One region of the Nitrincola sp. genome, then DNA from elsewhere that is predicted to be linked to it. Evidence: predicted binding sites of a transcription regulator. Region 1 holds the regulator's gene; each other region holds the start of a gene.
What was found. The regulator PhoB, encoded in region 1, activates phosphate uptake and scavenging genes when phosphate is short. The targets are predictions, from matches to a motif close to TGTCATANNNNTGTCANA.
Positions count from the first base shown of each region.

Region 1 (4,254 bases):
TACATGATGGAAGACCCTCGTTCTATTTCTGTTGTACTGAATATCATGTGGGTATTACGCAGCCTGGAGCGGATCGGAGATCATGCGCGTAATCTGTCTGAGCACCTGATCTATCAGGTCAGTGGTTCCGATGTCCGCCACCAGACGCTAAAAAGCATTAAACAAGCACTGCGTGATGACTCCCCGGATGATGAGCTGGACTTGAATCCGAACAGCGAGTAAACCCTAAACACCCTCTTAATCAGGCAGTACACATATTCAGGGGCGCAGATTAAAATGCTACACTCTGCGCTCACTGATGATGCGGACTGACCTGACTTGAATCGATCCATGGCAAGGGACACACGGTACAACCAGACCCACTGGCAATCAATCCGACGACGCCCGGCCATACCCATGCACTGGCGCCCTTGGCTCTGTGAGCGAGGTTCACTGACTCACCAACTGCGCCTGGCCAGCCACAACCAACTGGACGTTGAACTGCTCAAGTTAACCTGGGCACAGCCAACCCGTTCGGAAGCCAGATTGTTGGGAATTCCGCAGCGACAGATGGCATTGATTCGTGAAGTACACCTTAGCGGAGCTGGTACTCCCTGGGTATTTGCCCGCTCAGTAATCCCCTCGAGAACACTCAGAGGCCCTGATCGACGCCTGCTGTTACTCGGCAATCGCTCTCTTGGCAGCCTGTTGTTCAAAGATCCAGCGATTCGCCGAGGCCCGCTGCAAGTCTGCCGGTTACAGCATCAGCAGCATCACTGCTGGGCGCGACGCTCAGTGTTCCAGCTAAGCCATGGCCCCTTACTGGTCAGTGAAGTATTTTTGCCTGCCATGGCGGACATTTCTTATCCTTCATTAAAAGCTGACGATCATGTTTGACTTACTACTCAACAAAGCAGCCGTATATATACGGCTGATGCGCCTGAACCGCCCCATTGGCACCCTGCTGCTGCTCTGGCCAACACTCTGGGCTCTGTGGATCGCCAGCGAAGGTGTTCCCACCCCTAAGCTGCTGATTATATTTCTGTTGGGTGTATTACTAACCCGCTCAGCAGGCTGTGTCATCAATGATTTCGCTGATCGCCATATTGACGGACATGTTAAGCGCACAGCTACCCGGCCTTTGGCAACGGGAGCCGCCACCGCGTGCGAAGCGATAATATTATTTGTAGCATTAATGCTGCTGGCGTTCGCACTGGTGCTGTTTACCAATACGCTAACACTGATGATGTCGTTTATTGGCATAGCGCTGGCTTTCTGCTATCCCTTCATGAAACGCTATACCCATTACCCGCAGCTGGTATTGGGTGCGGCTTTTGGCTGGGCCATCCCGATGGCCTTCACAGCCGTGACCGACAGCCTGCCCTGGATTGCTTGGCTGCTTTACCTGACTAAAATTATTTGGACCGTGGCATACGACACCCAATATGCCATGGTGGACCGGGATGACGACCTGCGTATTGGCGTCAAGTCAACGGCGGTGCGCTTTGGTCAGGCTGACCGTCTGATTATTGGATTGATGCAACTGACCGTTGTTGGGCTACTGATTTGGATAGGATTAATGCAGCAATTTTCCGGCTGGTACTTCACTGGCGTTGCCATTGCAGCCGGTTGCTTTATCTATCAACAATGGCTGACCCTGCACCGCGCTCGCGATGGCTGCTTCAAAGCCTTTCTGAATAACCACCTGGCCGAGCTGGCCGTTCTGGTGGGGATCGTGTTGCACTATGCCGCCTGAGATCGGGGGGAATTTTACATTTGTTTCAGTCTGTCATATTACTGTAACAGAAAAGACTTGTAATACGTTCACCACTAAAACAGCTATGGAGTGATTTCATGTCAGTTGCCAAGCGTGTGCTGATCGTAGATGACGAAGCCCCCATCCGCGAAATGATTGCCGTTGCCCTGGAAATGGCGGGTTATGAATGCATTGAAGCGGAGAATGCTCAACAAGCACATGCAGCCGTTCTGGATCAAATGCCCGATATGGTATTGCTTGACTGGATGATGCCAGGTACCAATGGTATTGATTTTGCGCGTCGTTTACGCCGTGATGAAACTACCGCCAATGTACCTATTATTATGCTGACGGCCAAAGCTGAAGAAGACAATAAGGTGCAGGGGCTGGAAGCCGGTGTAGATGACTACATCACCAAACCTTTTTCTCCACGTGAACTTGTTGCTCGGCTGAAAACTGTATTGCGCCGGACCACACCCAAGGGCATTGAAGAGCCGGTCACGGTCGATGAGCTGACATTAGATCCCATATCACACCGGGTGACCTCCGTAGAACAGTCTGTTGATCTTGGCCCCACTGAGTTTCGTCTGCTGCAGTTTTTCATGACCCACCCTGATCGAGCCTATTCCCGCAGTCAGTTGCTCGATATGGTCTGGGGCGGTAATGTGTATGTTGAAGAGCGCACTGTCGATGTGCATATCAGACGTTTGCGCAAGGCCCTGGGTAACCGCCATGATTATCTTATTCAAACGGTGCGTGGTACAGGCTACCGTTTCTCTGTTCAAGGCGGATAAACACGGATATTCATAACTGAAAAATGAAATCGCCCTTTCGCATCATCTACAGTCTACTGCTGATACTGCTGTTTGCAGCCGTTACGGGCGTGATGCTGGGCCAGTTTTTTCCTGTACTGACACTGGTGCTACTGGTTTGGAGCTTTTACCAGGCGTGGCTTCTGGTACGCACCCTTCGCTGGATTATGAACAAAGACATAGAGCCCCCAGACTTACCCGGTAGTTGGGGTGACTTGCTCTACACAATTTATCGCAAACAAAAAAGCAGCCGCGACCGGGAACAAAAGCTGACGGCGGTCATTCACCGTTACCAACAATCATCGGCCGCACTAGAAGATTGCGTCGTTATTATCGATACCAAGGACCGGCTTGAGTGGTGGAATACAGCAGCCGAAACCCTTCTCGGATTACAGCCACGAGTCGACAAAGGAAAATCCATCCTCAACCTGTTGCGTGACCCCCGTTTTATCCGTTACTACAAGAAACGCAATTACCACGACCCACTCGAACTCAACTCCCCGATCAACGAACAGATCACACTGCAGTACCACATCACCCTGTTTGGCCAGGGTGATCGGCTACTGGTAGCACGGGATATCTCACGCTTGAAAAAACTGGAACAAACCCGCCAGAGTTTTGTATCCAATGCCTCTCATGAGCTACGCACACCGCTGACAGTGATTCGTGGCTACCTGGAAACCTTCCTCGACCAGCCCCTGCCCAGCCCCATACTGCGTGGCATGAAGCAGATGGAACAACAAACACAACGTATGGAAGGCCTGGTCCGAGACATGCTGATGCTATCGCGCCTGGAGTCCACCGAACACCTCACCGAAGACATGCCGGTGGATATCCAGTTAATGCTGAAAGAGATCAAACGTGATGCCCTGGTTCTCAGCGGTGACAAACAACATCGAATCAGCATTGAAGTTGACCCGAATTATGACCTGCTAGGCCAGGACAATGAATTGCACAGCGCTTTCTCCAATCTGGTGTTCAACGCCGTACGCTATACCCCAGCAGGCAGTGAAATCCGCATCGTCTGGCATACGGATGCCCAGGGTGGCTATCTGAGTGTATATGACAATGGCCCAGGCATTGAAGCCTTCCACATTCCACGCCTGACCGAACGCTTTTATCGGGTGGACGAAGGGCGCGCCAGTGAGAGTGGTGGCACTGGGCTAGGATTGTCGATTGTAAAGTACGTAATGGTTCGCCATGGTGGCCAGCTTAAAATCCGCAGCACCCTGGGTAAAGGCAGCTGCTTTAGCTGCCAGTTTCCAGCCGATATGCTCATCGCACTGGAAAAACTGGCGACAGCAACCGATAATGCCTGATCGATTCAGGCCAGTTCGGCCAAGAGTTTTGTAAGTGGAGTAAGCCATGCACGTAATCCAGATCCATGCCCATGAACCCGATAACCTGCGCTTCGAAACTATCGATATGCCACAACCGGGACCCGGCGAAGTACTGATCCGTAATCAAGCTGCAGGCGTTAACCCCATCGACTGGAAAACCTGCTCCGGCGGTGGTGCTTCTGGTTTTATTGAATCCTTTCCTTTTATTCCTGGCTGGGAGTTCAGCGGTGTCGTCGAAGCACTCGGCGAGGGTGTCAGTGATTATAAACCGGGGGATGCTGTACTCGGGTTAGTTCGCTTTCCCCATCCGGCAGGCTGCTATGCTGAACAACTCTGTGTACCAGCAGATCAAATTACCTTGCGCCCG
Region 1 covers NZ_JBLXDN010000031.1:33,132-37,385, forward strand. Annotated here, with positions in the region: gene phoU (phosphate signaling complex protein PhoU) at 1-222, shown strand, start outside; gene ACN0R1_RS16920 (chorismate--pyruvate lyase family protein) at 331-876, shown strand; gene ubiA (4-hydroxybenzoate octaprenyltransferase) at 869-1,735, shown strand; gene phoB (phosphate regulon transcriptional regulator PhoB) at 1,834-2,529, shown strand; gene phoR (phosphate regulon sensor histidine kinase PhoR) at 2,553-3,866, shown strand; gene ACN0R1_RS16940 (NADP-dependent oxidoreductase) at 3,913-4,254, shown strand, end outside.

Region 2 (4,254 bases), on a different contig from region 1:
GTCATAACTGAGTGGCCAGAACACCACATAATCATAAAAAAAGCGTTGTTTGCTGAGTTGGTAGGCCTGCTCGACACTGGCTTTATTACAGAGTGTCACCGTATGGAACGGCGTCGCTCTTTGTTTATGGCAAACCTCTATCAAGGTCTTGCGTAAATGAATAGTACTGTCCAACGACTGGTAGGCCAGTAGTATCACATCAGCCTCACTGCGCAGAAACATCTGTGCTATGGCAACAGCTTGATAGTGAACACAGCGTTGTACAGTTGTGAATTCAGTCTCCAGCTGTTCAATCACTGTGTCAGCAATAACCTCACTATCAGACGCTACGAATATAATGGATCGACTACTCATGGCGTCGACTTCTCTGAGCCGTTGGTAGACAGCAGGCTGACAGGACAAACCTCATCCATTCATTGATCATGCCAATTCTCACTTTTAACACCTGTTAAAAATCAGCTTAGCAGTCCACAGGGATTTAATACATCAGAGAAAAACAAACCCACGCAGAGGTGGGTTTGTGTGGGTTGCTGGATTTTGGCTTGTAGATCAGGCGCCGATCACACCACCATCTTCACGGCTAATCACTATGGTTGCGGAACGTGGGTAAGCAGCACCATCGTGCGGCCAGTGACTGACCAACTGACCGGCGGCAAAGTCTTCCGGTGAGGTGGTCGCACCTGGGTGCTGTACGTTGACGAACATGGTTTTCTGATCTGGGGTAGTGACCACGCCAGTGATCTCCTGACCAATTGGCCCCACCAGGAAGCGGCGGATCACATTATTCTCAGGATCAGCAGCCAGCATCTGGTTATTACCAAACTGTTCCCAAGGACCGGTGTTGACGATGCTTTCACTCATATCTGTCTGAATCCATAGACGCGAGTCAGCATCAAACCATAGGCCATCCGGGCTGTTGAACATGCTGCCACCATCCAGTGGCTGTCCTGCAAGTTCCGAGTCAGACTCAGGTCCGGCCAATACAAACAGATTCCATTCAAACTGAATGGCACTGACCTGATCATTCTGCTCGCGCCAGCGCACGATCTGTCCCCAGTTGTTTTCAACACGCGGATTAGCCGCATCCGTTTCTGTACGGCGACTGTTATTGGTCAGGGTAAAATAGACTTCACCTGTTTTCCGATCAACCGCGCCCCATTCCGGACGGTCCATTTTGGTTGCACCCAGAGTATCCGCTGCAAATCGAGTGTTCACCAGCACATCAGCTTGAGAGTTGAAGCCATTTTCCGGCGTCAAAGGCCCCATACCGAACACCAGTGGTAACCAGTCACCTGAACCATCTTCATTGAAACGCGCCACATACAGGGTACCGTTGTCCAGCAAATGACCACCCGCTGTTGCCTTGTGATAAGGCTGTGCACTGACATATTTGTAAATATATTCAAAACGGGCATCATCACCTGAGTAACAGACGATCGGCTGACCTTCAACAGCAGGCTGAAAAACTATCCCCTCATGTGCGAAGCGGCCTAACTGCGTGCGTTTGACCGGTGTGGCTTCCGGATTGAATGGATCGATTTCGACCACCCAGCCGAATCCATTGACTTCATTACGATAGTCTTCGGTGGCTGATGCGCCCGTCGGGGTGACATTATAACGAATGAACTCATCGGCACCGGTATCGGCCAGCTCCCAGCCATAGCGACCTGAACCTTCTTTAGCCACACCATAACGACTTTGTTCACGTGGCTGTTCAGCATGGTTAATAAAATAACCGGCCCAGTTCTCTTCAGCTGCCAAGTAGGTGTTCCAGGGCGTCACGCCGTGGGCACAGTTGTTCAGTGTACCGCGAGTGCGCGTACCTTCGGGACTAAAACGGGTTTTAACAAAATCAGTACCCCGTACTGGTCCACTGATCTCCATTTCGGTCAGACCGTGGATACGGCGATTGCGGACATCCGCTTCCATGGCCCACTGCCCATCGGCCTGCTTTTTCATGCGCACGACACTGACACCATGGCCATGGATTTCCTTGAGAACTTCATCTGCATCACGCTGACCATCGGCTTTTACCGGAACAGCTGAGCGAGACAGGGCCTGGCCTTTAGCCGAGGCATGCATAAAGCGAGGCTCAACATATTCATGGTTCATCACCAGCAACCCATCCTCTGAGCTACCCTGATAAGGATCCTGTCCTTCAATCGGGAAGAAGTGCATACCATCATGATGGCTGCCCATCTGATGAGCCTGATCCAGGCCGGAGTTCGTCATGGGGTCAAAGGCAGGCAGATTACCCGAGATAGGTTGACCCCAAGGTAGTATGACCTGATGCTTATAGCCCTTGGGTAAGCTGACACCATCCGTGGCAGCGACAGAAATCGCTTCAAAACCGATCAAAGGCGTATGACGACTGCTAGTCCCGGCTGAAGCCAGTGCAGAATAGCTGCTGGTAGCAAAAAAGCCCATCATGGCCGTACCAATACTGCCTTTCATCATGGAGCGACGTGATAGACGTTTTTCAAATATCTGTTGGAATGAAGGGTTATCGGAATGATTACTGAGAGGCTCATCACCCTCATGGTTATCAATCATGCCTTGTGGGGGTTGCTGGATTGTCATGAAAATTCTCCGTGATTTATTGACAGTTCAGCAACTCTAAAGCGCTAGTGTTTCAGTATTTTAACCATCCGGTGACGCCTTCATTACAGTTTTAATAACCCGCTACAGCCTCACTTCAACTGTAACACTGGCCATCCGCGTGCTTTGGCAACCACAGCCAAGTGCTCGTTAGGATTAACCACAACCGGCGTATCGGCTACATCCAACAGCGGTATATCATTGTGTGAATCCGAGTAGAAGGCTACCGGCCAATCACTCAACTCCATCTGTTCAGCGTAGCGGCGACAATGGTGTACCTTGCCCTCTTGATAGCTCATAGGTAACAGGGCGCGACCAGTAAAGCAGTTATCCTGCAGCTCAGGGTCTATGCCGATGACGCCATCAAAACCCAGCGCTTGCGCCACAGGTTCCACCAGAAATATTTCACTGGCAGAAATCATCAGCAAATGATGTCCAGCGGTACGCAACTGACTAATCAGACTCAGGCCATCCTCGTACAAGCGCTGCAGTAACTGCTCCCGAACGAAAGTTTCTGCAATTTTGGCAACCTCCGCATAGTGACGTGCTTTCAAGGGTGCCAGATTAAGCGCCAAATAGGCCTCCATATCCAAATTTCCGGTGGCATAGGTGTCCATCAGCACGCGATGCTTGGCTTGAAAGCTATCAATATCATTAATCCAACCCAGGCGTGCCATCTCACCAGCCCAAAGCTCAGAGCTGTCGCCCGCCAGTAGAGTGTGATCAAGATCAAAAACAACCAAATGGGGTACGTTCATTAGTATTTCTCAATTCAGTGCAACCAGAACCAGTCCGGTCATCATTAGTGCCAGGGACAGCCAGCGAAAACCAGACAGGGTTTCTTTAAGCCAAAACACGCCGAGCAAAGCCCCCAGCGGAATAGAGGCCTGCCGCAAAGCCACCAGATAACTGACATCTTCGGTATAGGCCATGGCAATCAATACCAATCCGTAGGTACTGAGCACCATCAGACCGGCAAGCACCCAAATACGGGTCGGCCCTTGCAACAATAGTCGAGCAGCAGCACGCTCACGTGGCATCAGCGCCACAACCGGAAACATCCACAGCACGGCCATCCAGGCCTGTAACACCATGAACTGCAAACCGGCCAATGTGGCACTCAAGCCGTCAGCCAACATCAAATCGATGGCGGCCTTATCAATCAGTGAGTAACCCACCGTTCCTACCGCCGCCATCAGCATAAACCCCAGTGCTGGCGTCAGATACAGAGACCAACTGAAAGCACTGGGACGTACTAAGGGCAACATAAAACCAGCCAGTGCGATCAGTAGCATTCCGCCGACATCTCGCAGGCTAAGTGACAGCTGTTGCCAGATGATAAAGCTGACACAGGGCACCAGCAGCACAGGCAAAGCCCGCGCCAGCGGATAGAGCACACTGATCTCACCGCGCGCATAAGCCCAGGCTAATCCGGCCATATACACCGCCTGAAAACCACCGGAGAGCAGCAGCAACCACCAGAAATCAGCGCCCAGTCCAATCCAGCCATGGCCAACCAATAATAAGGGTGCAAACAGTACCGCGCCCCCGAGCATCGCCAACGAAAAAAAAGCCAACGAGGGCACCTGTTTCTTGCCCAGCAAATTCCAGCCCGCATGCATACACGCGGAGATCAACACCAATACCAGTGCCAGG
Region 2 covers NZ_JBLXDN010000001.1:37,848-42,101, forward strand. Annotated here, with positions in the region: gene ACN0R1_RS00170 (response regulator) at 1-354, opposite strand, end outside; gene ACN0R1_RS00175 (PhoX family protein) at 550-2,580, opposite strand; gene ACN0R1_RS00180 (HAD family hydrolase) at 2,691-3,356, opposite strand; gene ACN0R1_RS00185 (drug/metabolite transporter) at 3,366-4,254, opposite strand, start outside.
Region 2: a site for PhoB is predicted at 2,651-2,668, ahead of ACN0R1_RS00175 (PhoX family protein). Genes of this name have one in related genera too.

Region 3 (4,254 bases), on a different contig from region 1:
TTTTTGATCAGATCATGGCCGCTGTTAATGGTGATCCAGTGGATGTAGTGATTTCAGATATGGCGCCTAATATCAGTGGTGTGTCGGCTGCAGATCAGGCCGCCTCCATGTATTTGGTTGAGCTGGCGTTGGATATGGCTTGCCAGGTATTGAAACCCAACGGTAATTTTGTTGCCAAGGTGTTTCATGGTGAAGGCTATGATGATTATATCAAATCGCTGCGTGATCATTTTGCCAGCGTAGTGATCCGCAAGCCAGAAGCGTCACGCTCTCGCTCACGAGAAGTGTTTGTCGTAGGCAAAGGGTATAAAGGCTAACTCAAACAGCGGTGCTATCTTAGACGCTCAACGATTACACTGGCAGGTTCCGGCTTGCCAAAGAGGTAGCCCTGCAGCAGATCGCAGTCATGAATGCTGGCTAGGAAGTAGGCTTGCCCCTGAGTCTCCACACCCTCTGCCACGACCTTCAAACCTAGTGCATGTGCCATAGAAATAGTTGCTTCACTAATCGCGGCATCGTTAGGATCAGTTTCGATATCGCGTACAAAGCTGCGATCCAACTTAAGGGTATCAATTGGCAGACGTTTGAGATAGGCCAGAGACGAGTATCCGGTGCCAAAGTCATCAATTGCCAAGCTGACTCCCAGGTGACGCAAATCCATCAGTTGACTAATACAATGCTCTGGATTATCCATGGCAACAGATTCGGTAATTTCAAGCTCCAGCTCACCAGATTTTATAGCATAGCGCTGCATACAAGCTGCGACTTGAGTGACTAAGCGGGCTGAGCGTAATTGATGCGATGAGAGATTGACCGCGATGCGAATGTTGATGATGCCTTCATCATGCCAAAGCGCTAATTGACGGCAAGCTTCTTCAAGCACCCAGGCACCAATCGTTTCAATCAGACCACTTTCTTCTGCAACAGGAATAAAGCGCAGGGGAGGTACTAGCCCTTGTTTAGGGTGGTGCCAGCGTATCAGTGCTTCGACAGCGAGTATTTTCTGTGAACGGGCACAAACCTGAGGCTGGTAATAAAGCCTGAATTCAACTATTAACTGCAACACCCGCTTATATTCTGTCGCAATTGCTCTTTAAAAATTACGTCTGGTTGAATGAAACCCAGTATTTTCCTGGGACGCAGGTTCAGCCTTACTTGAGCCTTTGCAATCAAGGCTTGGGTTACTGTCCGCAAATCCGTGCCCTTGGGTATGTATTGACGCAAGAGCCCATTTGCATTTTCGTTTGCGCCACGCTGATAAGACGCATAGGGGTCTGCAAAGTAAACATCAGTTTCCAGTTCACGAGCAATGCGTTCATGGTCAGCGAATTCTAAGCCGTTGTCGGCGGTAATGCTGTGAACCAAAGCTTTGAAAGGCTGTAGCATATCTATCGTTGCTTCAGCCACCGCATCGGCACGTTTACTAGTCACTTTCCTAACTAAATAAAAGCGGCTTTTTCGCTCTAAAATAGTTACGATAGCCCCCGTTCCTTGTTTGCCAATGACCGTGTCTATTTCCCAGTCTCCATAGCGGCCTCGATCATCAATAATCCCAGGCCTATCGTGTATTGAGCGCCTACCCAGGATACGGCCCCGCTGCTTGTGAAGCCGCTTTTTATAACGTTTCAACCGATGTCTCAGGTGGGTGAACAAGGTGCCACCCTCATTAAAATCAGCCAGTACATAGTTATAGATCCACTCGTGACTGACGGTGTAACCAATCCTGGTGCAAATAGCCGATATCTGCTCAGGACTCCAGTCAAGTTCGAGCATGAACTCAACGGCATTCCTTGTGTTCTCACATATTCGCTTAGCTTTTGGCTTTAAACGGCGAAATAATGAGCGCTGTTGAGCTCTATCGGGGTCATAGTGACCTGCTTCATTTTTGTTACGTCGCAACTCTCGATTGACGGTCGAAGGTGCAATGTTTAGCTTTCTTGCAATCTCTCGCTGCGAAAAATCCTGTGAGAGCAGCAAAGAAATCTGGTATCGTTGTCCCTCGGTCAGCTGCCGATAACTCATGTGTAGATCTCATTTTTTTTGGTCGAAAAATAAGGCTACCACATTTCGGTAGCTGGCCTCTCTCCGACCTGGCCCATCACATGAGTGTTGCGGTTATTATCTGAATTCAGGGAGTTTTAGTTTTTATAAGCTAAAGCATTTACTAGTATGTCGTTGAATGAACGATATTATTAAAATTATGTTACTGTGTAAACACAAATAATTATCATTGCTTGTGTGTGGTTATTCGCTGTCCTTGCAGTAGAGCAGATCTATTAAGGCACTTATGACCAGAAAATTTCAATAAAATGTCATTAAATTGAAACATTTTACTCCTAGTATCTGGTCTATACCAATCTATACTCAGGAGACATCATGAAAAACGCACCGTTTCACTCCCTGAAAAAAACAGCTGTTGCACTTGCCCTGGGTTCTGTCATGGCAGTACAAGCGGTTTCAGCGACAGAGTTGACTGTTTATACCGCTGTTGAGTCTGATGACCTACAGAAATATGCCGAACGCTTTAATCAGGCCCATCCTGAGATCAGCATTCGTTGGGTGAGAGACTCCACCGGTGTTATGACTGCCCGTCTGCTTGCCGAAAAAGAGAATCCTCGTGCCGATGTGATCTGGGGATTGGCGGCAACCAGTCTGCTGATGCTGGATAAAGAAGAGATGCTGCAGCCATACGCGCCAGCCGGTGTTGAAAATCTGGATCCAAAATTCGTTGATGCCAATAATCCACCGGCCTGGGTCGGAATGGATGCCTGGGTAGCCGCAATTTGCTACAACACGGTCGAAGGTGAAAAGCTGGGTGTGCCTATGCCAACCAGTTGGGAAGATCTGACCCGTCCGGAATATCAGGGCCATGTGGTGATGCCAAATCCTAACTCGTCTGGAACCGGTTACCTGGATGTGTCTAGCTGGATCCAACTCTGGGGTGAAGAAAAAGCCTGGGAATTCATGGATGGTCTGCACAATAACATCAGCCGTTACACCCATTCAGGTTCAGCGCCTTGCAACCTGGCTGGTTCGGGTGAAGCGGTTGTGGGTGTGTCCTTTGCTTTCCGTGCCGCCCGCCTGAAATCTCAAGGTGCGCCGGTTGAAGTAGTGTTTCCGTCTGAAGGTTTAGGCTGGGATATGGAAGCTGCTGCGATCGTTAAGGGTACTCAGAATCTGGAAGCCGCCAAAACCCTGATGGACTGGGCTATCAGTCGTGAAGCCAATGAGTTGTATAACGAAGGCTATGCCGTGGTAGCCATGCCAGGGGTTGCCCAGCCAATTGAAAACTATCCAGCCGATATTGTCGATCGCATGATCAATAACGATTTTAGCTTCTCGGCCGTGAACCGTGACCGCATTCTGCAGGAATGGCAGCGTCGTTACGATGGTAAGAGTGAAGCGCGTTAAGTATCAGTAGGACTGAACACGGCAGGTGAGAGCATGGATGCTCCACCTGCTTTTTAATTGGAGTTATCCCTATGCATGCATTGCAGAAATCATCCATAACGGCGTTTGTGCCGCAAACTTCCACCTTGGCTGGCAGCCATCATAGCTCACCACAAGTGTGTCTGAAAATTGAGGCCCTAACCAAACAGTTTGGTGAGTTCACCGCACTTAAGACCATAGACCTGGAGATCTTTGAGGGTGAGTTTGTTTGCTTTCTGGGTCCATCCGGGTGCGGTAAGACCACCTTGTTGCGTGCTATCGCCGGACTGGAGATGCAAAGCAGTGGGCGAATTTTTCAAATGGATAAAGAGATTTCCACACTACCGCCACAAAAGCGTGATTTTGGCATAGTGTTCCAGTCCTACGCCCTGTTCCCCAATCTAACTATTGCTGACAATATTGCCTACGGTCTGAAAAGTCAGGGTTACTGTAAAACACGCATCCGCGAGCGGGTGCAGGAGCTACTGACACTGATTGGTCTGGAGGGCTCGGATGCCAAATATCCGGCGCAGTTATCCGGAGGGCAACAGCAGCGTGTAGCGCTGGCGCGCGCGTTGGCGACTGAGCCTGGGTTATTGCTGCTGGACGAGCCGCTGTCAGCATTGGATGCACGGGTGCGTTTGCACCTGCGTCAACAGATCAAGTCATTGCAGCAGGCGCTGGGTGTAACAACCGTTATGGTCACCCATGATCAGGAAGAAGCGTTGACGATGGCTGATCGCATTGTGGTGATGAATCATGGCGTTATTGAACAGATCGGTACGCCAGAAGAGATTTACCGTCATCCGGTCAATGCCTTTGTGG
Region 3 covers NZ_JBLXDN010000001.1:46,207-50,460, reverse strand. Annotated here, with positions in the region: gene rlmE (23S rRNA (uridine(2552)-2'-O)-methyltransferase RlmE) at 1-317, shown strand, start outside; gene ACN0R1_RS00220 (putative bifunctional diguanylate cyclase/phosphodiesterase) at 332-1,066, opposite strand; gene ACN0R1_RS00215 (IS30 family transposase) at 1,054-2,022, opposite strand; gene ACN0R1_RS00210 (putative 2-aminoethylphosphonate ABC transporter substrate-binding protein) at 2,377-3,411, shown strand; gene ACN0R1_RS00205 (putative 2-aminoethylphosphonate ABC transporter ATP-binding protein) at 3,483-4,254, shown strand, end outside.
Region 3: a site for PhoB is predicted at 2,311-2,328, ahead of ACN0R1_RS00210 (putative 2-aminoethylphosphonate ABC transporter substrate-binding protein). Genes of this name have one in related genera too.